Regions from separate parts of the Streptomyces sp. NPDC055815 genome, predicted to be linked through region 1. Evidence: riboswitches for the same ligand, from Rfam matches in the RefSeq annotation. Region 1 holds a riboswitch; the other holds the start of a gene.
The links. Region 1 has a riboswitch for ZMP and ZTP ahead of ACWGN5_RS40370 (serine hydroxymethyltransferase). Riboswitches for the same ligand answer to the same signal wherever they lie in the genome.
Positions count from the first base shown of each region.

Region 2: linked by a shared signal. The riboswitch ahead of ACWGN5_RS10220 (bifunctional 5,10-methylenetetrahydrofolate dehydrogenase/5,10-methenyltetrahydrofolate cyclohydrolase) and the one ahead of ACWGN5_RS40370 (serine hydroxymethyltransferase) in region 1 are both predicted to bind ZMP and ZTP.

Region 1 is NZ_JBSHDU010000129.1:390-13,847, reverse strand. Features, by position in the region: gene ACWGN5_RS40400 (FAD-binding protein) at 1-727, shown strand, start outside; gene ACWGN5_RS40395 (decaprenylphospho-beta-D-erythro-pentofuranosid-2-ulose 2-reductase) at 744-1,499, shown strand; gene ACWGN5_RS40390 (2'-5' RNA ligase family protein) at 1,556-2,146, opposite strand; gene trpS (tryptophan--tRNA ligase) at 2,239-3,252, opposite strand; gene ACWGN5_RS40380 (RNA polymerase sigma factor) at 3,309-3,914, shown strand; gene ACWGN5_RS40375 (hypothetical protein) at 4,024-4,854, shown strand; gene ACWGN5_RS40370 (serine hydroxymethyltransferase) at 4,978-6,246, opposite strand; ZMP/ZTP riboswitch at 6,311-6,401, opposite strand; gene rocD (ornithine--oxo-acid transaminase) at 6,525-7,730, shown strand; gene ACWGN5_RS40360 (hypothetical protein) at 7,810-8,070, shown strand; gene ACWGN5_RS40355 (DNA-binding protein) at 8,070-8,462, shown strand; gene ACWGN5_RS40350 (glutathionylspermidine synthase family protein) at 8,469-9,653, opposite strand; gene ACWGN5_RS40345 (hypothetical protein) at 9,669-9,968, opposite strand; gene ACWGN5_RS40340 (hypothetical protein) at 10,136-10,981, shown strand; gene pdxR (MocR-like pyridoxine biosynthesis transcription factor PdxR) at 10,994-12,406, opposite strand; gene ACWGN5_RS40330 (carboxymuconolactone decarboxylase family protein) at 12,454-12,954, shown strand; gene ACWGN5_RS40325 (isocitrate lyase/PEP mutase family protein) at 12,951-13,458, shown strand, end outside.
Region 2 is NZ_JBSHDU010000011.1:853-13,173, reverse strand. Features, by position in the region: gene exaC (acetaldehyde dehydrogenase ExaC) at 1-883, opposite strand, end outside; gene ACWGN5_RS10225 (GAF domain-containing protein) at 926-2,248, opposite strand; ZMP/ZTP riboswitch at 2,341-2,448, shown strand; gene ACWGN5_RS10220 (bifunctional 5,10-methylenetetrahydrofolate dehydrogenase/5,10-methenyltetrahydrofolate cyclohydrolase) at 2,477-3,331, shown strand; gene ACWGN5_RS10215 (hypothetical protein) at 3,571-4,554, shown strand; gene ACWGN5_RS10210 (SWIM zinc finger family protein) at 4,535-5,899, opposite strand; gene ACWGN5_RS10205 (DEAD/DEAH box helicase) at 5,896-8,943, opposite strand; gene ACWGN5_RS10200 (fatty acid desaturase family protein) at 9,289-10,377, shown strand; gene ACWGN5_RS10195 (MOSC domain-containing protein) at 10,461-11,006, shown strand; gene ACWGN5_RS10190 (tannase/feruloyl esterase family alpha/beta hydrolase) at 11,020-12,321, opposite strand, start outside.

The DNA of each region.
Region 1 (13,458 bases):
GTACCGCTACTCCGTCGCCTGGATCGACCTGCTCGCCCGCGGCGCCGCCACCGGCCGCGCCGTCCTGACGCGCGGCGACCACGCCCCGTACGACACACTCCCCCGCCGCCACCGGGCCCGCCGGGATCCGCTCGCCTTCCGGCCGGGCCGGCTGCCCGCCCCGCCGCCGTACGTCCCCGGCGGACTCCTCGGCCGCACCACCGTCGGGCTGTTCAACGAGCTCTGGTTCCGCAAGGCCTCCCGCGCCGCGACCGGCCGCCTCCAGTCGCTTCCGGCCTTCTTCCACCCCCTCGACGGCGTCCCGCACTGGAACCGGATCTACGGGCCCGGCGGTTTCGTCCAGTACCAGTTCGTCGTCCCGTACGGGCAGGAGGACACCCTCCGCCGGATCGTGCGACGGATCGCGGACCGCGGCTGTCCGTCCTTCCTCGCCGTCCTGAAGCGGTTCGGCGAGGGCGACCCCGGCTGGTTGTCGTTCCCCCTGCCCGGCTGGACCCTCGCCCTCGACCTCCCCACCGCCCTCCCCGGGCTCGGCCGCTTCCTCGACGCGCTCGACGAGGAGGTCGTGGGCTCCGGGGGACGGGTCTACCTCGCCAAGGACTCCCGGGTCCGGCCGGAGACCCTGGCCGCGATGTACCCGCGGCTCGACGAGTTCCGGGCGCTGCGCGCCGCGCTCGACCCCCGGTCGGTCCTCACCTCGGACCTGGCCCGCCGTCTCCGTCTCTAGCTCTCCAGGAGTTCCCGTGAAGGACGCCTTCGGTGCCCCGCAGTCCCTGCTCGTCCTCGGCGGCACCTCCGAGATCGGGCTCGCCACCGCCCGCCGGCTGATCGCGCGCCGCACCCGTACGGTCTGGCTGGCCGGCCGCCCCTCCCCCGCGCTCACGGCCGCCGCCGACTCGCTGCGGGCGCTCGGCGCGGACGTGCGCACGGTGCCGTTCGACGCGCTCGACACCGATTCGCACGAGGAGCGGCTCGGGAAGATCTTCACGGAGGGCGACATCGACATGGTGCTGCTCGCCTTCGGCGTCCTCGGCGACCAGGCGCGGGACGAGTCCGACCCGGTCGCCGCCGTCCGGGTCGCGCAGACCAACTACACGGGCGCCGTCTCGGCCGGACTCGTGTGCGCGGGCGCGCTCCAGGCGCAGGGGCACGGCTCCCTGGTGGTGCTCTCCTCGGTGGCGGGCGAGCGGGCCCGCCGCGCCAACTTCATCTACGGCTCGTCGAAGGCGGGGCTCGACGCCTTCGCCCAGGGCCTCGGGGACGCGCTGCACGGCACGGGCGTGCACGTCATGGTCGTACGGCCCGGGTTCGTACGCTCGAAGATGACGGCCGGGCTCGCGGAGGCCCCCCTCGCGACGACCCCGGAGGCCGTCGCGGGCGCGATCGAGCTGGGACTGCGGCGCCGCTCGGAGACGGTGTGGGTGCCGGGGTCGCTGCGGATGGTGATGGCGGCGGTACGGCACGTGCCGAGGCCGCTGTTCCGGCGGCTGCCGGTGTGACGTACGGCTCTCGGCCCCTACGCGGTCGGCGCGGGCGTGTCCACCGGGCTGCCGCCCTACGCGGTCGGCGCGGGCGTGTCCACCGGGCTGCCGCCCTGCGCCGGGACCGCCGAGATCGGGCGGCCGCTGCCGAACTCGTAGTCGTACAGCCTCCGCCAGACCCCGTCCGGTCCCTGCTCGTACAGCGCGAAGGAGCGGCACGTCCAGGCCGCCTCGTACCCGGCGAGCTCCTCGAACGCCCGGTCCATCCCCTCCTCGGAGATGCCGTGCGCGACGGTGACGTGCGGGTGGTACGGGAACTGCAGCTCGCGCGCGAGGGGGCCGGCTTCGTCGCGGATCCGGTGCTGGAGGGCGTTGCAGAAGGGCACGCCCTCCGCGAGCTTCACGAAGACGACCGGGGACAGCGGACGGAAGGTCCCGGTCCCTTCGAGGCGCACCGGGAACGGCTGGTGGTCGGCGGCGACACCCGCGAGGTGCGCCTCGATCTCCGGCAGCCGCTCCTCGGGCACCTCGGTCGGCGGGACCAGCGTGACGTGCGTGGGGATGCCGTACGCGGCAGGGTCCCCGAAGCCGGCGCGCCGCTCCTGGAGCAGGCTGCCGTAGGGCTCCGGGACCGCGATCGAAACGCCGAGCGTTACGGTCCCCACGTCGTTCTCCTCCGTTGTCGGTCGACTTGTGTCGGGTGGTGCCAGCCGCCAGTGTGCGGCAGGCACCACCCTTTGGGCCAGGGTCCTCGGACTCAGTGCTTGGCGGGCAGGAAGCCCATGCGCTCGTACGTCTGCGCCAGCGTCTCCGCGGCGACCGCGCGGGCCTTCTCCGCTCCCTTGGCCAGGACCGAGTCCAGCGTCTCCGGGTCGTCCAGGTATTCCTGCGTGCGGGCCCGGAACGGCGTGACGAAGTCCACCATGACCTCGGCGAGATCCGTCTTCAGCGCGCCGTACATCTTGCCCTCGTAGCTCTTCTCCAGGTCCTCGATGGAGGTGGCGGTGAGCGTGGACATGATGCTGAGCAGGTTGGAGACGCCGGCCTTGTTCTCCGGGTCGAAGCGGATCACCGTGTCGGTGTCGGTGACGGCGCTCTTGACCTTCTTGGCGGTGGCCTTCGGGTCGTCCAGGAGGTTGATCAGACCCTTCGGCGAGGACGCCGACTTGCTCATCTTGATCGTCGGGTCCTGGAGGTCGAAGATCTTCGCCGTCTCCTTGAGGATGTACGGCTTCGGGACCGTGAACGTCTCGCCGAAGCGGCCGTTGAAGCGCTCCGCGAGGTCGCGGGTCAGCTCGATGTGCTGGCGCTGGTCCTCGCCGACCGGGACCTCGTTGGCCTGGTAGAGCAGGATGTCCGCGACCTGGAGGATCGGGTAGGTGAAGAGGCCGACGGTGGCGCGGTCGGCGCCCTGCTTCGCGGACTTGTCCTTGAACTGGGTCATGCGGGAGGCCTCGCCGAAGCCGGTGAGGCAGTTCATGACCCAGCCGAGCTGGGCGTGCTCGGGGACGTGGCTCTGGATGAAGAGGGTGCAGCGCTCGGGGTCGAGACCGGCGGCGAGCAGCTGGGCGGCGGCGAGCCGGGTGTTGGCGCGCAGCTCGGCGGGGTCCTGCGGGACCGTGATCGCGTGCAGGTCGACGACCATGTAGAAGGCGTCGTGCGTCTCCTGCAGGGCGACCCACTGGCGGACGGCGCCGAGGTAGTTGCCGAGGTGGAACGAGCCTGCGGTGGGCTGGATTCCGGAGAGCACACGGGGACTGTCAGAGGCCATGCACATCATTCTCTCAGGTGTGGGAACCGATCCCCGACTGCCGGTGTATCAAAGGTGTGAGGACGCGGGAGGGGGGCCTGGTCGAGGACGAGGCCGCGGTGATCGCCCGTGTGCGCGCCGGGGAGCCGGAGGCGTACGCGGAGCTGGTCCGCGCGCACACGGCGGTGGCGCTGAGGGCGGCCGTGGCGTGCGGTGCGGGCGCGGAGGCCGAGGACGTGGTGCAGCAGGCCTTCTTCAAGGCGTACCGGTCGCTGGGGAGTTTCAAGGAGGGTGCGGCGTTCCGTCCCTGGCTGCTGCGGATCGTCGTCAATGAGACCAGGAACACAGTGCGCTCGGCGGGTCGGCAGCGTGCCGTCGCGGGGCGGGAGGCGGATCTGCTGAGCGGGGAGCCGCGGATACCGGAGTCGGCGGACCCGGCGGTCGCGGCCGAGGAGCGGGAGCGGAGCCGGCGGCTGTGGGAGGCGCTGGACGGTCTGGCGGAGGAACACCGTCAGGTGGTGGTCCACCGGTACCTCCTGGAGCTCGACGAGACGGAGACGGCCCTGGCGCTGGGCTGGCCGAGGGGCACGGTGAAGTCCCGCCTGAGCCGGGCGCTGAGAAAACTGGGACGGGTGCTGGTGACGGAGGAGCCGGAGTCGGAGGGAGGTGAGGGGCGTGGGTGAGGAACGGCGACGGCCGGATGAGGGACTGCCGGACTGGCCGCGGGACGCGGTGGGCGAGCGGCTGCCGGACGGGCCGGCGGACGCGGTGGGCGAGTGGGTGCCGGGCGAGCTGAGGCGTGTGGCGGGCGGGCGGCTGCCGGGTTCGGAGCGTGGGCCCGGCGAGCGGCTGCCGGAGGAGCTGCGTGGGCTGGGGCGGCGGTTGCGGGTGCCGGACGTGGACGGCGAGACGATGGCCGAGCGGGTCCTCGCCCGGCTCCTCGCCGAGCGGGTGCCGACGCCGGCCCCGGCGCCCGTGCCCGTACCGCGCCGGATCGGGCGGTGGGTGCGGGAGCGGTGGCGGGCCCTCGTGGCGGGGCTCACCGGGGTGCTGATCGTGCTGGTGCTGACGCCTCCCGTGCGGGCGGCGGTGGCGGACTGGTTCGGCTTCGGCGGGGTCTCCGTGCGGTACGACCCCGAGGGCGGCCGGATGCCGCCGGGCGGGACGGTGCCGGGGTGCCCCGAGCCGGTGGCCCTGGCGGAGGCCGGGCGCAGGGCGGGCTTCGAGCCGCTGATACCCGGCGCCCTCGGAGCGCCCGACGCGGTCGCGGTGACGGGGGCGGCGGAGCGGGGCCGGGCGGTGATCAGCCTTTGCTGGCGCGACGGGGAGCGGACGGTGCGGCTCGACGAGTTCCCGGCGCGGCTGGAGCTGGGCTTCGTCAAGCAGGTGCCGGTGCAGCCGGAGGGGGTGACGCTGCCGGACGGCACGCCGGCGTACTGGTTCGCCCGCCCGCACCGGCTGACGTTCCCGCTGGAGTCGGGGGACGGTTCGGTGTGGACCCATGCGGTGCGCCCGGCGGGCCCCACGCTCCTGTGGACCAGGAGCGCGGGGGCCCTCACCCTCCGGCTGGAGGGCATACCGGACCGGGCGGAGGCCCTGCGCGTCGCGGGGACGGCGGGCTGACGGGCCGCCGATCGGTCGGGCTGACGGGCCTCCGGGCCGACGGGCTGACCGGGCCGACCTGGCCGACCGGGCCGACCGGACCGACCGGTCGACCGGTCGACCGGTCGACCGGGTCGACGGTGGCTAGACCGGGAGGCCCGGGGCCGGGTAGGAGGCCATGAGGTCGGCGACCTCGGCGCGGACGGTGTGGAGGGTGTCCTCGTCGCCCGTGCCGGCGGCGGTGACGGCGCGGTCGATCCACTCGGCGACCTGGCCCATGTGGTCCGTGGTGAGGCCGCGGGAGGTGAGGGAGGGGGTGCCGATGCGGATGCCGGAGGGGTCGAAGGGCTTCCGCGGGTCGTAGGGGACGGTGTTGTAGTTGACGACGATCCCGGCCCGGTCGAGGGCCTTCGCGGCGATCTTGCCGGGGACCTGCTTGGGGGTGAGGTCGATCAGGATCAGATGGTTGTCGGTGCCGCCGGAGACCAGGTCGAAGCCGCGGGCGAGGAGCGCCTCGGCGAGGGCCTTGGCGTTGGCGACGACGGCGTGGGCGTAGTCGCGGAAGGAGGGCTGGGAGGCCTCGCGGAGGGCGACGGCGATGGCGGCGGTGGTCTGGTTGTGGGGGCCGCCCTGGAGGCCGGGGAAGACGGCCTTGTCGAGGGCCTTGGCGTGCTCCTCGGTGGACAGGAGCATGGCGCCGCGCGGGCCGCGGAGGGTCTTGTGGGTGGTCGTGGAGATGACGTCGACGTGCCCGACGGGGGACGGGTGGGCGCCGCCCGCGATCAGGCCGGCGATGTGGGCGACGTCGGCGACGAGGACGGCGCCGGACTCGCGGGCGATCTCGCCGAAGGCGGCGAAGTCGATGGTGCGGGGCAGCGCGGTGCCGCCGCAGAAGATGACCTTCGGCCGTTCCTTGAGGGCGAGCTCGCGGACCTGGTCGAAGTCGATGAGCCCGTTGTCCTTGCGTACGCCGTACTGCACGCCCTGGAACCAGGTGCCGGTGGCGGAGACGCCCCAGCCGTGGGTGAGGTGGCCGCCCATGGGCAGGGCCATGCCCATGACGGTGTCGCCGGGCTGCGCGAAGGCGAGGTAGACGGCGAGGTTGGCCGGGGAGCCGGAGTAGGGCTGGACGTTGGCGTGGTCGACGCCGAAGAGGGCCTTGGCGCGCTCGATGGCGAGGGTCTCGACCTGGTCGATGTTCTGCTGGCCCTCGTAGTAGCGGCGGCCGGGGTAGCCCTCGCTGTACTTGTTCTGGAGGACGGTGCCGGAGGCTTCGAGGACGGCGGCGGAGACGTAGTTCTCGCTGGGGATGAGGCGCAGGGTCTCGGCCTGGAGCCGTTCCTCGGCGCCGACGAGGGCGGCGAGCTCGGGGTCGGCGGCGGCGAGCGCGGGGTGCTGCTGCGGGGTGGTCATGGTGGTGTCCTCCGGGCGTTCGGCGGAACGGTCCCGGGGCGGAGGTGCGCACGGGACCAGGGGCCCGTGATGCCCAGGCGAGCGGCACCTCGTGTGGTGGAGCGCGCGCGGCTCCCCCGGGGTCGCTTCCCCGTACGCCAGTCGCCGTGCGTGTTTCCAGGGTAGCTGGCGCGCCGTCGCCGAGGTTTCCCTGTCCGGCATCCGAGCGACGATAAGAAAGGGGCCACAGCCCCCTGGGGACGAGCCACCCCCCGAGCCGCAGGACGAACGGAGATCCCGTGTCGAGGACAGAAGACGCGATCGCTTCCGCGGACGCGCACAGCGCTCACAACTACCACCCCCTTCCGGTCGTCGTCGCCTCGGCGGACGGCGCCTGGATGACCGATGTCGAGGGCCGTCGCTATCTCGACATGCTCGCCGGGTACTCGGCGCTCAACTTCGGGCACGGCAACCGGCGTCTGATCGACGCGGCGAAGGCGCAGCTGGAGCGGGTGACGCTGACTTCGCGCGCCTTCCACCACGACCGGTTCGCGGACTTCTGCACGCAGCTGGCGGAGCTGTGCGGGAAGGAGGCGGTGCTGCCGATGAACACGGGGGCGGAGGCGGTCGAGACGGCCGTGAAGACCGCCCGGAAGTGGGGGTACGAGGTGAAGGGCGTGCCGGACGGGCACGCGAAGATCGTGGTGGCGGCGAACAACTTCCACGGCCGGACGACGACGATCGTGAGCTTCTCGACGGACCACGAGGCGCGGGACCACTTCGGGCCGTACACGCCGGGGTTCGAGATCGTGCCGTACGGGGACCTGACGGCGATGGAGGCGGCGGTCACCGCGCACACGGTGGCGGTGCTGATCGAGCCGATCCAGGGCGAGGCGGGGGTCCTGGTTCCGCCGGCCGGTTATCTGGCGGGGGTGCGGGAGCTGACGCGCCGGCGGAACGTGCTGTTCATGGCGGACGAGATCCAGTCGGGTCTGGGCCGGACGGGCCGGACGTTCGCGTGCGAGCACGAGGGCGTGGTGCCGGACGTGTACATCCTGGGGAAGGCGCTGGGCGGCGGGGTGGTGCCGGTGTCGGCGGTGGTGGCCGACCGTGACGTGCTCGGGGTGTTCCGGCCGGGTGAGCACGGGTCGACGTTCGGGGGGAACCCGCTGGCGTGCGCGGTGGCCCTGGAGGTGATCGCGATGCTGCGGACGGGCGAGTTCCAGGAGCGGGCGGCGGAGCTGGGCGAGCACCTCCACGCGGAGCTGGGGCTGCTCGTGGGCGGCGGCGCGGTGGAGGCGGTGCGCGGCCGCGGGCTGTGGGCGGGTGTCGACATCGTGCCTTCGAAGGGGACGGGCCGGCAGATCTCGGAGCGGCTGATGGAGCGTGGGGTCCTGGTGAAGGACACACACGGTTCGACGATCCGGATCGCTCCGCCGCTGGTGATCTCGAAGGAGGATCTGGACTGGGGTCTGGAGCAGTTGAGGGGGGTTCTGTCGGACTGAGCGTCGGGAACGCCGGGCTCCCCTGGTGGTGCGGCTGAAAACCGTCCGCGAGGGGGGCATCGACAGTACGATCGGATGCATGAGCGGTAGCAAGAAGTACTCGATCAGCCTGCCCGAGGAGCTCGCCGAGAGCGTGCGCAGCCGGGTCGGGGCGGGCGGCTTCTCCGCGTACGTCGCGGAGGCGCTGGAGCATCGAGTTGCCATGGAACGGCAACGGGAGATCGTGGCCGACTTCGAGATCGACAACGACCCGCTGACCGAGGAGGAGCTCAAGGCGGCCCGTGACGAGCTGCGCCATCACACGCCGGGCGCGGACGACGCCCGCAAGGCTGCCGCCTGATGGCAGGGACACTGCTGCTGGACAGTGAAGGGCTCTCGAAGCTCTACCTCAAGGACCGGCGTGTCGTGGTACGCGTGCAGGTCGCGACCGAAAACGGCGTCCAGGTCGCCACCACCGCAATGACCCGCCTGGAGGCGGACTACGAGCGGGTCCACCCGGCGCGCATCCAATGGGTCCTGTCCCGCGTCGACGTGCATGACGTCACCCGGTCCGTGAGCGACGAGGCCGCCGTGCTCCTGCGGGAGCACGGTCTGCACGGCCACAAGTACGCGATCGATGCCGTCCTGGCGGCGGTCGCGCGCCGAGCGGCGGGCCCGGTCACCGTCCTGACCTCGCATCCGGAGGATCTGACCCTGCTCTGCGGCCCGGCCGTCACCGTGGTGAAGATCTGACGGGTCCTACAGGATCACGTGCGGGAGGAAGCGGGCGTACTCGTCGGTGACGAGCCCCGCCGACTCCCGGATGCCGAGCCCCGCCGCCTCGTCCTCGACGACCCACGCGCCGAGCACCACCCGGTTGCCGTCGAAGTCGGGCAGCGGGGCCAGCTCCTGGTAGCAGCAGGCCTCCCCGTCCCGTACGAAGGGCTCCGAACCGGCCTCGTGCAGTGTGACGCCCGCTCCCTCGCGGCCGAGCAGCGGCTTGGCGACCCAGCCGGTCGTCGAGGCGAGCTCGCGCGGCCCGTCGAGGTAGGCGGGCAGCAGGTTGGGGTGGCCCGGGTTCAGCTCCCACAGGATCGCGAGGAGCGCCTTGTTGGAGAGCAGCATCTTCCAGGCGGGTTCGATCCAGCAGGTGGTGCCGGTGCCGCCGCCGTTGTCGAGGGTGTCCAGGACGTGCCGGCCGAAGCGGTCGGTGGTCAGCCACTCCCAGGGGTAGAGCTTGAAGCAGCTGCGGATGAAGCGGAGCCGGTCGTCGACGAAGCGGCGCGAGAGCCGGTCCCAGCCGATCCGCTCGACGGAGAGCGCCTCGGTGTCCAGTCCGGCCTGCTGGGCGGTCTCGCGCAGATACGCGACCGTCATCAGGTCCTCGCCGAGCTCGTCGCCGTCCGAGTGGACGAAGTGGAGGGGGCCGGGCGGCAGCAGGTGGGCCTGGCGCTTCCAGGCGTCGACGAGCCGCTCGTGGAGGGAGTTCCACTGGTCGGCCCCGGGGAACCGTTCCTCCATCCAGAACCACTGCGGGCTCGCGGCCTCCACGAGGGAGGTCGGGGTGTCGGCGTTGTACTCCAGCATCTTGGCCGGGCCCGTGCCGTCGTAGCGCAGGTCGAAGCGGCCGTACAGGGAGGGGAGTTCGGCGCGGCGCCGCCAGGACTCGGCGACCAGGCCCGCCAGCTTCGGGTCGGTGATCCCGAGCTCGGCGAACCGGTTCTCCTCGACGATGTGCGCGGCCGCCGCCAGGCACAGCGCGTGCAGCTCCTCGACGACCTCCTCCAGGGCCTCGACCTCGGGCAGCGAGAAGGAGTAGTACGCGCTCTCGTCCCAGTACGGGAGCAGCGAACCGTCCGGGTAGCGGGTCAGCGGGTAGACGAGTCCCTGCTCCTCGACCGTCTCCTGCCAGCCGGGCCGGGGCTCGATGGTGTGGCGCTTCATGGTGCCGGGCCCGCCTCAGCCGCCGCCGGTGCCGGAGCAGCCGAAGCCGCCGGTGTCCACGGCGGTCTTGTCGAAGCTGCCGCCGCTCACCTTGCGGTCGCGGACGGAACCGCCGTAGTAGTACGTGCCGCGGTGGGTGGAGCCGTTGTCGTCGTCGTCGCTGCCGCCGCCGCTCTGACACTCGTAGCTGGGCAGTTCCTCCCGGGTCAGCGGGTCCACGCACCGCTTGTCCGGCTCCGAGCCGCACGCGGTGATCGTCGCCGCGAGCACACCCATCCCGCCGAGCACCACCGTGCTCGACCTCAGCCTGCGCATGTCCGTCGCCTCCCCTTCGCCGTCGCGAACGCGTCCCGCGCGCCTCGCGACGGCACAGTGTAGGCCGGTGTTTTCCGGCCCACCCCCCCGAGGGCCTGCCATGCCGGGCGGGTGGGACCCGCGGGGAATCGCCGGGCAGGCCCTAGAGTCGCTTTGTGCTTCTCGGGATGATTTGTGCGCTCGCCTCGTCCGTCTGCTTCGGCGCCGCCTCGGTCCTCCAGGCGATGGCGGCGCGGGCCGCCGAGCCGGGGACGGGCAGCGGCGTCGACGTCGCGCTGATGTGGCGGGCGCTGCGGCAGTGGCGCTATCTCGCCGGTCTCGGGGCGGACGGTCTGGGCTTCGTCCTGCAGATCGTCGCGCTGCGGACGCTCCCGATCTATGTGGTGGGCGCGGCGCTCGCCGCGAGTCTGGCGGTCACGGCGGTCATCGCCTCCCGGGTGCTGCGGGTGCGGCTGAGCCGGGTGGAGTGGGTGGCCGTGGCCGTGGTCTGCCTGGGGCTCGCGATGCTGGCCTTCGCCTCGGGCAAGGAGGGCCACCGGGAGGGCTCGGAGGCGCTGGACTGGGTGCTCCTCGGGATCTCCTTCGGGGTCCTGCTGCTCGGCGTGGCGGCGGGCCGGCTGCCGGCGCGGTCCCGGGCACTCGTCCTCGGGCTCGGGGCGGGGGTCGGCTTCGGGGTGGTGGAGGTGGCGGTCCGGCTGATCGAGGGCATCGACCTCACGGACCCCGTCTGGTACGCGCTCCTCGTCGGCGGCGGGGCCGCGTTCCTGCTGCTGACCTCGGCGTTCCAACGCGGCTCGGTGACCACGGCGACGGCGGGCGCGGTGCTCGGAGAAACGATCGGCCCGGCGATCGTCGGGGTGATCTGGCTCGGGGACACCACCCGGGACGGACTGGGCTGGCTGGCGATCACCGGCTTCGCGGTGGCGGTGGCGGGCTCCCTGACCCTGGCCCGCTTCGGCGAGGCCCCGGCCCCCGAGCCGCAACCGGCCGCCGAGCCCACCGCCCCCTCCTGACGGTTCAGGCCGTCAGGGGAGCACCCCGCACAGGGCCTGCAGGGCGCCCTGCCAGCCGCTGTCCGGGGGCGTGGCGTAGCCGACGACCAGGCCGTCGAGGGTGGCCGGCACGGTGGGGCGGCGGAACTCGTTGACGCCCTGGGCGGCGAGGCCGCGCCAGGCGGCGGCCCGCAGGGTGGCCTGCTCGGTGCCGGGCGGGAGGGCCAGGACGGCGTGCAGGCCGGCCGCGATGCCGCTGACCCGGGTCTCCGGGGAGTGCGCGGCGACGGCCGCCACCAGCTGGTCGCGGCGCCGCCGGTAGCGCAGCCGCATCGCCCGTACGTGCCGGTCGTACGCCCCCGAGCGCAGGAACTCGGCGAACGCCAGCTGGTCCGGCGCGCTCGACGACCAGTCCACGGCCCCCTTCGCCGCCGCCACCTCCACCGCCAGGCCCTCCGGGAGGACCATCCAGGCGAGGCGGAGGCCGGGCGCGAGGGACTTGCTCGCGGTGCCGAAGTAGACGACGCGCTCGGGGTCGAGGCCCTGCAGGGCTCCGACGGGCTGCCGGTCGTAGCGGAACTCGCCGTCGTAGTCGTCCTCCAGGACGAGGCCGCCGGAGGCCCGCGCCCAGTCGACGACCGCCGCCCGCCGGTCCGGGGGCAGGGCGCCGCCCAGCGGGTACTGGTGGGCGGCCGTCATCAGGACCGCCCCGCACCCGTCGAGCCCCGCCAACTCCTCGGTCCTCGTGCCGCGTTCGTCGAAGCCGAGGACGGGGGTGCCGAGTCCGGCCCTCCTGAGGAGCTCGTCGTGGAGCCCGAGGCCGTACGACTCGACCGCCACGTCCCGTACGCCCCGGGCCCGCAGCACCTGGCCGATCAGCGTCAGGCCGTGCACGAAGCCCGCGCAGATCACGATCCGTCCGGGCCGGGCGTGCACGCCGCGGGCGCGGGCGAGGTACTCGGCGAGCGCGGCGCGCAGTTCGGGCCTGCCGCGCGGATCGCCGTACCCGAAGGCCTCGTTCGGGGCGTCGGTGAGCGCCCGACGGTAGGCCTTGAGCCAGTCGGCGCGCGGGAAGGAGGCGAGGTCGGGGGTGCCGGACCTCAGGTTGTGCGCGGGCGCGGCGGGCCGGGCCCGGTGTGCGCCTGCCTGCGGGGACGACGGCTGCGCCGGCGTACGGGGCGCGGTCCGGCGGGCGACGCGCGTCCCGGAGCCCTGCCGGGCGGTGAGCCAGCCCTCGGCGACCAGCTCGGCGTACGCGTCGGCGACGGTGTTGCGGGCCATGCCGAGGTCGGCGGCGAGCTGACGGGAGGACGGCAGCCGGGTGCCGGCCTCAAGCCGTCCGCTGCGGACCGCCTCCCGGAGGGCGTCCATGAGGCCCGCGCGGAGCCGGGTGCCGCGGAGTTCCAGATGGAGATCGGCCCCGAAAGTGGCCCAGTCGTTCGCCATGGGAATGGACCATACAGCTGAGCCATCGGCTCCGTACGGTGGACGGCATGACGACGGCAGAGACCGAGCAGACCGTGTACGCCCACGAGCACGCGCCCCGGATGTCCCTCCCCGAGCGCCTCCCCGAGTTCTACCGGGCGATGGTCCGGCTGGAGACGGCGGCCGCGAAGGACATCGACCCGACGCTGTACCACCTGATCAAGCTCCGGGCCTCGCAGATCAACCGCTGTGCGTTCTGCGTCGACATGCACAGCAAGGACGCGCTGGCGGAGGGCGAGAGCGTCGAGCGGATCGTGCAGCTCTCCGCCTGGGAGGAGTCCCGGCACTTCTACACCGAGCGGGAGCTCGCGGCGCTCGCGCTGACCGAGGCCGTCACCGTCCTCACCGACGGCTTCGTGCCCGACGAGGTGTACGCGCGGGCCGCCGCGCACTTCGACGAGACCGAACTCGCCCGGGTCATCGCCGCGATCGTCACGATCAACGCCTGGAACCGGATCGGCGTCACCACCCGGATGACGCCCGGCCACTACACCCCCAAGCCCGCGTGACCGCGTCGGAGCTGCGGGCCCTCCACCGCGAGCGGCCCGCGGACGACCCGCTGGTGCTGCCCGGCCCGTGGGACGCGGCCAGCGCCCGCGCCTTCGAGGCGGCCGGGTACCTGGCGCTCGCCACGCCGAGCGCGGGGATCGCGGCCTCGCTCGGGTACGAGGACGGGGCGACGCCGCCGTCGGAGATGTTCGCGGCGGTGGCACGCATCGTCCGCTCGGTCTCCGTACCCGTCACGGCGGACCTGGAGGGCGGGTACGGCCTTCCGGCGGCCGAACTGGTCGAGCGCGTACGGGAGTCCGGTGCCGTCGGCGTCAACCTGGAGGACAGCGGTCCCGACCGGGCGCTGAAGGACCCGGAGGCGCAGGCGGAGTGGCTGGCGGAGGTACGGGCCGAGGCGGGTCCCTCGCTCTTCGTCAACGCGCGGGTGGACGTGTACATCCGCCGGTCACCGGACCCCCTCGCGGACGCGGTCGCCAGGGCCCGGCTCTACGCGGCCGCCGGCG
Region 2 (12,321 bases), on a different contig from region 1:
CGAACATCGTGAAGCCTTCCAGGGCCTTGTCCCGGAAGTCGTCGTCCGCCGCCCACACGTCGTCGAAGAAGATGTTGGGGGACTTGCCGCCGAGTTCGAGGGTGACCGGCTTCAGGTTCTCGGAGGCGTACCCCATGATGAGGCGGCCTGTCGTCGTCTCGCCCGTGAAGGCGATCTTCGCCACCCGCGGGCTGGACGCCAGCGGCTTGCCCGCCTCCTCGCCGAAGCCGTTGACGACGTTCAGGACGCCCGGCGGCAGCAGGTCCGCGACCAGGCTCAGCCAGAAGTGCACCGAGGCCGGGGTCTGTTCGGCCGGCTTGAGGATCACCGCGTTGCCGGCGGCCAGCGCCGGGGCCAGCTTCCAGACCGCCATGAGGATCGGGAAGTTCCACGGGATGATCTGCGCGACCACGCCCAGCGGCTCGTGGAAGTGGTACGCGACGGTGTCGTCGTCGATCTCGCTCAGCGCACCCTCCTGGGCCCGCAGCGCCCCCGCGAAGTAGCGGAAGTGGTCGATCGCGAGCGGGATGTCCGCGGCCAGCGTCTCCCGGACGGGCTTGCCGTTGTCCCAGGTCTCGGCGACCGCGAGCGCCTCCAGGTTGCTCTCCATGCGGTCCGCGATCCGCAGCAGGACCGCCGCCCGCTCGGCCGGAGCCGTCCGCCCCCACGCCGGGGCCGCCGCGTGCGCCGCGTCGAGGGCGCGTTCCACGTCCTCGGCGGTGCCGCGCGCGACCTCCGTGAAGGGCCTGCCGTCGACCGGGCTCGGGTTCTCGAAGTAGCGGCCGGCCGCCGGGGCGACGTACTCGCCGCCGATCCAGTGGTCGTAGCGGGCCTGGTACGACATGAGCGCGCCCTCGGTACCGGGTGCGGCGTAACGGGTCATGGATGGCCTCCCTGGGACGCGCCGGCCGTCCCTGGCCGGCGCTCACGCCCGAGTGTGCGGGCGCCTACGTTGCAAGTCCGTTGCACCGGCGGACAGTTCCGACTCCAGGGCGTCCAGCCTCGCCCGTACGGGAGAAAGCTGGGGCGCCGGTACCGCCGCGCACAGCGCCCGCCAGACCACCACGTCGTCCTCGCCCCAGGCGCTGTACGCCCAGTCGGCGAGCAGCCCCGGATCACCCCGGTCGACCAGCGCCGCCCGCAGCCGGTCCGCGAGCCGTTCCCGCAGTCGTACGACCCCGGGCGCGGTCGACGCGGGAAGCAGCGGCCCCGCGTAGTCCCCGGCCGCCGCCGCGACGGCCCCCGAGGCGAGCCGCCGGTCGACCGTCGCGAAGTCCGCGTCCACCGCCCCCGAGAGCCGGTACGGACGCGACCGCAGCGCGTCCGGACCGAGCAGCGCACGCAGCCGGGACAGCTCCGCCCGCAGCGTCACCGGGGTCACCGACTCGTCCTCGTACAGGAGGGTCAGGAGTTCGTCGCCGCCCACGCCCTCCGGGCGGTGCGCCAGGACCACCAGGATCTCGCTGTGCCGGCGGCTGAGCCGCAACCGCCGCCCGCCCACCGACAGCACCGCCTCGTCCCGGCCGAGCGCCGACAGCCGCAGCCGGTCCGGATCCGGGGCGGGCCCGAGCAGCGCCAGTTGGGACTCCGCCGCGCGCGCCACCGCCTGGACGAAGCCGAGGCTGTGCGGGTGCGCGAGCCGCTCCCCGCCGGTGATGTCGACCGCGCCCAGCACCCGTCCGGTGCGCGGGTCGTGCACGGGGGCCGCCGCACAGGTCCAGGCCCGCACCGAGTGCCGGAAGTGCTCCGCGGAGACCACCTGGACGGGACGGTCGACGGCCAGGGCGGTACCCGGGGCGTTCGTGCCCGCTGCCGCTTCCGACCAGCGGGCCCCGGCCACGAAGTTCATCCCCCGGGCCTTGCGCAGGGTCCCCGGATGCCCTTCCACCCAGAGCATCCGCCCGGCCGCGTCGCAGACCGCGAGGAGGTGCTCCCCGTCCGTCGCGTACGCCCCCATCAGCTCCCGGATCACCGGCATCGCCGCGGAGAGGGGGTGCTCGTCCCGGTACGCGGCGAGCTCGTCCTCGTCCAGTTCCACCCGCGCCGCCCCGTCGGGGCTCACGCGCGCGCGCACCGACCGGCGCCAGGACGCGGCCACCAGCGGGCGGGCGTCCGGGGTGGGCCGGCCGGCCTCCCCGGTCGGGCCGACGTCCCCCGCCGGCGCCCGCTCCGTCCGTGGCTCCCCGCCCACCCGCGCATCGTTCAACTCGGCCTCCTCGTCGAGGTCGTCCCGGCCCGTCGCGCTCATCGTGGTGCGCCCGCGGGCCGCCGACAAGCCACCCCGCACCACGGCATATGCACCCTGTCCGGGACCGGCCCCCGACCGCTCACGTAGAGTGGGGCTCGGGCCGTGACTGGCGCTTGAGGTGGATCACCACCGGGGAGCGGCCCGGCGGAGCGTGCCCCCGTGGCGCGACCGTGCCGATGCCGTGCGCCTGGGCGAACCACCGGTCAGAGACGACGCCCAGGAGCAGCCATGTCCACCAGCACCGCCACCCTCATGGACGGTACGGCCCTCGCCCGCCGCACGGTCGAGGAGACCGCCGCCCGAGCCGCCGAGATCACCCGCCGCACCGGCGTCACCCCGTGTCTCGCGACCGTCCTCGTCGGCGCGGACCCGGCCTCCGTCACGTACGTGAAGATGAAGCAGAACCGCTGCGCGAAGGCCGGAATCCGCTCCAAGCACGTCGAGCTGCCCGCCGAGACGACGACCGAGGAGCTCGTCGCCGCCATCACCGCCCTGTCGGAGGACCCCGAAGTCCACGGCATCCTGCTGCAGCACCCGGTCGGCCCGCACATCGACGAGCGCGCCGCCTTCGAGGCGATCGCCCCCGAGAAGGACGTCGACGGCGTCACCATGGCCTCCTTCGCCGCCATGGGCTTCGGTCTGCCCGGCTTCGTCTCCTGCACGCCCGGCGGCATCATGCGTCTCCTCGACGCCTACGACGTCGAGCTCAGCGGCAAGCGCGCGGTCGTCGTCGGCCGCAGCGCCATCCTCGGCAAGCCCGCCGGTCTGCTCCTCCTCGGCCGCGACGCCACCGTCACCTACTGCCACTCCCGCACCCAGGACCTCTCCTCGGTCGTCCGCGAGGCCGACGTCCTCGTCGCCGCCGTCGGCAAGCCGAACTTCATCAAGGGCGAGGACATCAAGCCGGGCGCCGTCGTCATCGACGCCGGCTACAACCCGGGGAACATCGGCGACGTCGACTTCGCCTCCGCCGCCGAGCGCGCCTCCCTCATCACCCCGGTCCCCGGCGGTGTCGGCCCCATGACCATCGCCGTGCTCCTCGCCCAGACGGTCGAGGGCGCGGAGCGCCAGCTCGGCCTGTAGGCAGTCATGACCGGGCGGCGGCGGTGACGGGGGAGCGGCGGTGGCGGGAGCGCGTGCGCTCGGCGATGGTCACGATTCCGTACCTGCCGCGTCCGACGGGCGGTGAACGCCCGCCGCGCCGCCGCCGAGGGGCGATCCTGGTCCCTGTGCCCCACCCGCCGAACGTCACTCCGCCGACCGAACCGCGCCGCCCGGGCGTGTCCGGTCCCGCCAGCGGGGAACCTTCGACACGCCCGAACGTGGCGGGCCAGTGCGAGCCGGGCCAGTGCGAGCCGGGCCAGAGCGAGCCGGGACAGAGCGGGTCGGGCCTGAACCCGCCGGGCCTGACAGCGCAGGGCTCGAACGCGCCCGGCCCGAGCGCGCCGGACCTGAACGCGCCTGGCCCGAGCGCGCCGGGACCGATCGACGGCCACAGCGCCGACCCTCGCCTCACCGAGCAGCTCGTGCCGGGTGCCGAAGCCGGGTGGCCGGCCCGTCTCGTGCGGCTCGGCGCGCCCCGGCCGGGACCGGCGGCGCGGCGCGCCCGCTGGTTCGGCGTGCCGCTGGTGCCGCTGCTCACGGCCGCCCTGGTGGCCGGCGCCTTCCTGACCGCCCGGGGCGGCGCGGAGGGCGGCGGACTCGCCGACGGCCGACCGGGCGGCGACCCCGTCGGAGTGCCGTCCCCCGTCGTCACCGGCGGTACGGGATCGCCCGCCCCCGCCCCGACGACGGGAGCGCCGAGGGCCGACACGCCGACCCGTACCGCACCCGAGGACCGCGCGGAGCACCCGCGGGGCAGCACCTCAGCGGGCCCCTCCCGGTCCGGGACGGCCGGCCCCACGCCCACCGCCGCCACGCCCACCGCCCCCACGCCCACGGCCGCCGGCTCCCCGGCGAAGGAACAGCCGGTCTCCTACGAGGTGCTGCGGGTCGGCGACTGCTTCGACATCGACCGCGACGCGCCCGGCACCGCCCTCCGTCGCGCATGCGACACGCCGCACCACGCCGAACTCGTCGCCCGGCTCCCCCTGGTCGGCACCTTCGCCACCGACCAGGCCGTACGCGAGGCGGCCACCCTGCTCTGCCGCGAACCGCTCCGCCGCAAGGCCGCCCGGCAGCCGCTCGGCACGCGCTGGACGACCTTCGCCCAGTACCCGTACCTGACGAGCCACCTCCTCGGCGCGGACACCGTCGCCTGCAGCCTGGCCGCCACGAGCGGCACGATCAGCCACCGCCTCCAGTAGCACCGGCGGCGAACGCCGCCGCCAGGGCCGCCGCCGGGTCACGTTCCGCCGGACCGGCCGGGGACCAGCGGGCCCCGGCCTTCAGGTACGGCCACCAGCGACCGTCCTCGCCGAGCCGCAGCTGCGCCTCCGCGCCCACGACCGTCCACCGGGCACCGCCCGCGCGCCGGAGCGCCGGCCGCTCGTCGTCCGCCCAGGCCTCCGCGAGCCGGACCCCGGCCCGGTCGAGCGCCTCCGCGTCCGGCGTCCACTCCTCCTCCAGTACGGCGAGGGCGGCGGCGCCCCCGAACCGCCACGCGCGCGTGGCCAGGTCCAGCTCCGTCCGCGACCGGCCCGAACCGGACGCGAGGCGCCCCGCGATCCACGGAACGGGAGCGCCCGCCGCCAGCCTGACCGCGTCCTGAGCGACGGTCAGCGGAGCCTCGACCGGATCCGCCGAGGTCCCGTGCGCGCCACCGGCCCCCAGCGCCGCGCCGAGCAGTCGGTACGCGCGCGTGGCCGCGTCCTGCGCCAGGAACTCGAGGGCCGCCGGATCGACGCCCGGCTCCGGCGGCGTGTCCGTGTCCAGGGACGGCGGCCGCCCCGGCGCGGCCGGGGCGGCCGGAGGGGCGGGCAGCGGCGGCACGAGGAAGGCCGCCGCGAACACCTCCTCGGCCGACACGCCGGGCATCCCGCCGGCCCCGTCGAACCCGCCGCCCGTCTCCTCCCCGCCCCGCGCGGACGGCGCGGCGGCTCGCGCCGCACTGCGCTCCTGCAACTGCTCCAGGAGGATGCGCTCGCCGCGCCCCCGCATCAGCAGAAGGACGAAGGGGTCCTCGTCGAGGAGGCGGGCGACCTGGTAGCAGAGCGCCGCCGTGTGCGCGCAGTGGTCCCAGGCCTCGCAGCCGCACTCCGGGTCCAGGTCGCCGATGCCCGGCAGCAGGTCGAGCCCGGCCGCCGCCGCGTCCTCCACCAGGTGCGGCGGCATGTCGCGGTCGAGGAGAGCGGCGATGTGGCCCGCGCTGTCGACGGCGAGGCCGAGGAGCCGCTCCCACTGCTCCTCCGAGAACTCCCGCACCAGCACGTCGGCGCGGTACGCCGTGCCGTCGCGGTCCTTGACCAGGGCCGTGATCCGGCCGGGCCGCACCGAGACGGCGCCCACCGCCCCCGCGCGCGCGTGGCGCCGCCCCGCCTTGAGCTGCTGCCCGTCGAGCGCGGAGTCCTCCAGGGCCTTCAGCCACGCGCGTCCCCACCAGGTGCGGGTGAAGCCGCCGCCGAGCACCGGCGGAAGCGCCGCGAAGGTCTGTTCGTCGTCCCCACGGCCGTGGCCATGACCGTGGCCGTGGGCCTCTCCGTACGCGCTCATCGTCCGTCCCCTCGCAGTCGCACCAGCTCCGCCAGTTCGGCATCGGTCAGTTCGGTCAGTTCCGGCGGCGCGTCCCCGCCGGTTCCGAGGACGGTGTCCGCCAGTTCGCGCTTGCGGTCGAGCATCGCGGCGATCCGGTCCTCGATCGTGCCCTCGGCGATCAGCCGGTGGACCTGCACCGGCCTGTCCTGCCCGATCCGGTACGCACGGTCGGTGGCCTGTGCCTCCACCGCGGGGTTCCACCACCGGTCGTAGTGCACGACATGTTCGGCGCGGGTCAGGTTGAGCCCCGTCCCGGCGGCCTTCAGGGAGAGCAGGAAGACAGGGACGTCACCGCTCTGGAAGCGGGCGACCATCGCCTCGCGTTCGGCGACCGGCGTGCCGCCGTGCAGGAACTGCGTGCGCACGCCCCGAGCCGAGAGGTGCGCCTCCAGGAGCCGCGCCAACCCCACGTACTGGGTGAAGACCAGGGTGCAGGCGCCCTCGGCGAGGATCGTGTCGAGGAGTTCGTCGAGCAGCTCCAGCTTGCCCGAGCGGCCCTCGATCCGCGGCCGCTCCTCCTTGAGGTACTGGGCGGGGTGGTTGCAGATCTGCTTGAGGCCCGTCAGGAGCTTCACGACCAGGCCCCGGCGCTCCATGCCGTCGGCCTCGGCGATCGCCGCGAGGGTCTCCCGCACCACCGCCTCGTACAGACCGGTCTGTTCGGGCGTCAGGGAGACGGTCCGGTCGGTCTCGGTCTTCGGCGGCAGCTCGGGTGCGATGCCGGGGTCGGACTTGCGCCGGCGCAGCAGGAAGGGGCGTACGAGCGCACCGAGCCGCTCCGCTGCGGCCGGGTCCTGCCCGCCCTCGACGGCGGCGGCGAAGCGGGTCCGGAAGGCGCCCAGGCCGCCGAGCAGCCCCGGCGTGGTCCAGTCGAGGATGGCCCACAGCTCGGAGAGGTTGTTCTCCACCGGCGTGCCGGACAGCGCCACGCGCGCGCGTGCGCGGATGGTCCGCAGCTGACGGGCCGTCGCCGAGTACGGGTTCTTGACGTGCTGGGCCTCGTCCGCGACGACGAGCCCCCAGTTCCGGGCGGCGAGCCGCTCGGCGTCCAGGCGCATCGTGCCGTACGTGGTGAGCACGAAGCCGCCGTCGGCGACCTCGTCCAGGTCGCGGGCCGCGCCGTGGAAGCGGCCCACCGGGGTGCCCGGCGCGAACTTCTCGATCTCCCGCTGCCAGTTGCCCATGAGCGAGGTCGGACAGACGACGAGGGTGGGGCCGGCGGACGCCGGGTCGGTCTGCCGGTGCAGATGCAGGGCGATGACCGTGATCGTCTTGCCGAGGCCCATGTCGTCGGCCAGACAGCCACCAAGGCCGAGCGAGGTCATCCGGTGGAGCCAGTCGAGCCCGCGCAGCTGGTAGTCGCGCAGGGTCGCGGCCAGCGCCGGGGGCTGGGTGACCTCCGGCCGGCCGCCCTCGGGTTCGGCGAGGCGCTCCCGCAGTCGCTCCAGCCAGCCGGTGGCGGCCACCTCGACGGAGCGCCCGTCGATCTCGGTCGTGCCGGTGAGGACGGCGGAGAGGGCGTCCACCGGAGTGACCTTCCGGTCCTGCTGGGCACGGGCCCGGCGCACCTCGGCCGGATCGACGAGGACCCAGCGGTCGCGCAGCCGGACCAGTGGCCGTCCGGCCTCGGCGAGCCGGTCGAGCTCGGCCCGGGAGAGCACGTGGTCGCCCACGGCGAAGCGCCAGTTGAAGGCGAGCAGGGAGTCCGCGGCGAGGAAGGAGGGCAGGGCGGACCCGGAGACTCGCGCGCCCTCGGTCTCGGAGGAGCCGTCCGCCTCGGAGGCGCTGTTCGCCTCGGCGGAGCCCGATCCCACCGTGCCGTCGACAGCCCGTCCGAGACCGTCAGGGAGCCCGGGGCTCCCGTCTGAGGCCTCCTGCGGGCCGATCACCGCGCCGGCGGTCAGCCGGTCCGCGAGCTCGCGCGGCCAGTGGATCTCGACGCCCGATGCGGCGAGGGCCTCGGCGGCCGGGCCCAGGAGCTCGGCGACCTCCTCGTCGGCGAGTTCGACGGTGTCGGGCACGGCCGCCGACAGGAGCGGAGACAGCGGCGGCCAGGCCCGGGCGGCGCGCCGGAGCGCGAGGAGGGCGTCCATGCGCGCGCGGGGGCCGAACGCGGCCCCGGCCCGGCCGGAGCCCGCCCACACCTCCGCCGCGTCCGCGACCAGGGTCGGGTCGGCGACCCCGTGCAGCTGGAGCACCGCCCGGAAGGCGGGCGCCTCCTGCGGGTCCGCGCGGAATCCGGGCAGTTCGAGCCGGAGGGAGAGCCGGACGCCCGCGTCGTGCACCGCCGCCACATCGGCGGCCCAGGCGCGCTGTTCGGGCAGGCTCTGCGGTGCGTCGGCCGCGAAGGCGGGCCCGCCGGCGGCGAGCGGGGCCGCCGGGGTACGCGGCAGCGTGTCGGCCACCGCGTCGGCGAACGCCCGGAGCAGCGCCTCGGGCTCGGGCAGCAGCAGCGGTTCGTCGCCCACGAGGGGCACGGCGTCGGACGAGGCTGCGTGGACCGACAGGGGTACGGAGTGCGCCTCGGGCGGCATCGAGGCGGCGAGGGTGCGGAGTTCGGCCAGATCCGCGGGGCCCAGCGGGCCTGCGCGCCAGGCGTCGTGGTCGCCGGGCGTGAGGCCGGGCAGCAGCAGACCGCGCGAGACGAGGTCCAGGGCGAGCAGGGACGCGGCACCCCAGAAGGCGGCCGCGGGGGAGGCGGTGTCCGAGAACCGGGCGCGGGCGAGCAACGGCAGGGCGTCCCGTACCGACAGGGTGCGGGCGGGGACGGTCACGGCCCGGAGCGGGTCGCCCTCCACGACCGTGATCGTCGTGTCGCCCGGGCCGGCGCCGGCGGCGTCCGGCAGGGGCTCGCCGTCCGGTGACCAGAAGGCGACCCGTCCGGCGCGGGGCGGATCGGCGGGGAGGAAGACGGCGGAGTGAAGGAGGAGTTCGGGGCTGGGGGAGGGTGTTCGGGGGGCGGGTTCGCGGGCCGGTTCATGGGATCCGTGCGAGAGCGACAACGCATTCCTCAAATTTGACTACCTGACGACCGAGTCGCCGAGGATACCCCGCGAAGTCGCCGGACGTGCGCCCCCGCCGAGTGATCCGCGCCACACGCGCCCGGCGCTCGTGCAGGGGGAGGGCCGGCCGCCCGCCACACGCGCCCGGCGCTCGTGGAGAGGGAGGACTCACCCACCGCCGCACGCGCTCGGCGCTCCTGGAGGGTAGGGCTCGCCCCACCCCCGCCCCCCGGTGCGCCCCCGGCGGTGGACGGGTGGTGACGCCATGGCCGCGGACGATCACGGATCCGTACGTTTCTGACAGGCGCCCACCGACCCACCGACCGACAGAAACCGGAGCCCGCCATGTCCCAGGCCACCGTCCTGCCCCCGGCCGCCGCACCCCTCGCGGCGCCCGCCCGCGCCCGGGGCGGCAGCGAGTTCAGCCCGCTCCTGCGGACGGTCAGGGAACAGGGCCTCCTCGAACACCGCCCCGGCTGGTACGCCCGCGGCATCGTCGTCAACCTCCTCGGCATCGCCGCCGTCGTGGCCGGACTCGTCCTGACCGGCCCTTCCTGGTGGGCGCTGCTGCTCGCCGTCCCCCTCGCCCTGTTCTCCGCCCGAGCCGCCTTCGTCGGTCACGACGCGGGCCACGCGCAGATCACCGCGAACCGCAGGGCCGGCCGGATCCTCCAGCTCGTCCACGCCAACCTCCTCCTCGGCATGAGCCGGGAATGGTGGAACGACAAGCACAACCGCCACCACGCCAACCCCAACCACCTCGACAAGGACCCGGACGTCGTCGCCGACATCCTGGTCTTCGCCGAGCACCAGACGGCAGGCCGTACGGGTCTGCGCGGGTTCCTCACCCGCCACCAGGCCTGGCTGTTCTTCCCGCTGGCCACCCTGGAGGGCATCGCGCTCAAGGTGTACGGGATCCAGTCGCTGCTCGCGAAGGACGGCCCGTTCCGCACCCGGCGCGAGCGACTGGTCGAAGGCTCCCTCCTCCTCGCCCACTTCGCCGGATACGCGACGCTTCTCCTCACGCTCCTGACGCCCGCCCAGGCCCTCGTCTTCGCCCTCGTCCACCAGATGCTCCTGGGCGTGCACCTCGGCATGGCCTTCGCCCCGAACCACAAGGGAATGGACCGGCCGGACGAGCACGAGGACGGCGACAGCTGGGGCCACCTGCGCCGCCAGGTGCTCACCTCGCGCAACATCCGGGGCGGCGCCCTGACCGACTGGTTCCTCGGCGGGCTCAACTACCAGGTGGAGCACCATCTGTTCCCGAGCATGCCGCGCCCGAACCTCCGTCTGGCGCAGCCCGCCGTGCGCGCCCACTGCGCCGCGCTGGGCGTCCCGTACACGGAGACCGGCTTCGTGGACTCGTACCGCCAGGCCCTCGGTCATCTGCACGAGGTGGGCGCGCCGCTCCGTTCCGGGGCCGCCGAGTAGGGTCGTACACCGAGGCGCGATGTGATCATCGGTCCGGGCGGGCGCGTCGTCGCCCGGAGCGGCAGAGAAGGGGAGCTCTCAGCATGAGCAGCGGCACCGTCACCACGGTCAGCAGCAACGGCACGTACGCGTTCACCAAGCCCAACAAGGAGGGCATCACCCTCCTCGCCGGGCTCGGCGTGGAGGGCGACGTCCACGCGGGCGTGACGGTGAAGCACCGGTCCCGTGTCGCGCAGGACCCCACCCAGCCCAACCTGCGGCAGGTCCACCTCATCCACGCCGAGCTCTTCGACGAGGTCGCCGGCGCCGGTTTCGAGGTTGCCCCCGGCGACCTCGGCGAGAACGTCACGACCCGGGGGATCGACCTCCTGTCCCTGCCCACGGGCACCCTCCTGCACCTCGGCGCGGAGGCCGTCGTCGAGGTCACCGGACTGCGCAACCCCTGCGCGCAGATCGACAACTTCCGGCATGGTCTGCTCAAGCAGGTCCTCGGCCGCGACGAGAACGGCGAGATCGTGCGCAAGGCGGGCATCATGGGCGTCGTGCTCGCGGGCGGGGAGGTGCGGCCCGGCGACCCGATCCGGGCCGAGCTGCCGGCCGAGCCGCACCGCCCGCTCGAGCGGGTCTGAGGGGTCCCGGGTTTCACCCCTCCAGAGCGCAGGAATTGACCACGTCACCGCTCGTGGGCCGCGGAATCGTGCGGTCCGCGGGCGGCGTCGTCCCCTCCTCCACCCAGCGCGTGAGGGCGTCGAACGCGGAGCGGTAGCACGGCAGGATCGGGCGCAGCCGGTCCGGATACGTGTTGTACAGGCCGTCCGTGTGCGTCCCGTCCTGCACCGTGTAGTAGCGGTGCAGCCCGCCCCGGCCACGCTCGTCGATCATCCGCGCGTACACATCGGAGTCCGTGGAGATCGGCAGCAGCGTGTCGAGGTCGCCGTGGAGCGTGATCAGCGGCTTGCCGATCCGTCCGGTGAGCGCGACCTTCGCGACCGCGCGGTGCACGGACGCGGGCCGGGAGGCGTAGTCGTAGGAGGCGTCCGAGGCACAGGGCGCGAAGATCTGCTCCACGGTCCCGCCGGCCGTGGAGCCGGGGCAGGCCGGGTCGTACGAGGGGTCGAACTCGGCCCGGAAGAGCTTCTGCGTCAGACCCCAGTAGGCCTTCTCGTGGTACGGCCACAGGAAGCGCGAGCCGGGCGCGAAGCCCGCCGCGATCAGGTCCTCGTCGGTGGCAAGACGCTGGGTCCTGGCCACCGTCACCGGCAGGCTCGTCAGCAGGTTCGGGCCGCGTGTCGTCCACAGCACGCCCTCCCAGTCGACGCCGCCGTCGTACAGCTCGGGCCGGTTCTCCAGCTGCCAGCGCGTGAGGTAGCCGGCGTTGGAGATGCCGGTCATGTACGTGCGCTCCGGCGCCTGGCCGTAGCGCTGCCGTACGACCTTCTTGGCGGCCCGCGTCAGCTCGGTCACCCGGCGGTTCCACTCGGCGACCGCGTCGCCGGGCTCCCGCCCGTCGGTGAAGAAGTCCGGGCCGGTGTTGCCCTTGTCGGTCGCGGCGTAGGCGAAGCCGCGGGCGAGCACCTGGTCGGAGATCAGCGCGTCCGTGGAGTACTGGCGGCGTGAGCCCGGGGCGCCGGTGACGACGAGCCCGCCGTTCCAGTGGTCGGGCAGCCGGATGACGAACTGCGCGTCATGGGCCCAGCCGTGGGTGGCGTTGAGGCGGGAGTCGTCGGGGAAGTAGCCGTCGATCTGGACGCCCGGCACTCCCGAGGGGTTACGGGTCGCCTTCGAGGCCAGACCGGCCTGGTCGGCCAGGTCGGTGTACGGGGTGCCGGCGAGCCCGGTGGTCGTCAGGTCGTCCAGACAGGCGGACTGCTGACGCTCGGCGCCGGGCACATGGATCCGGTCCTGACGCGCACAGCGCGAGGCGGCAGGCGCCTCCGCCCCGGC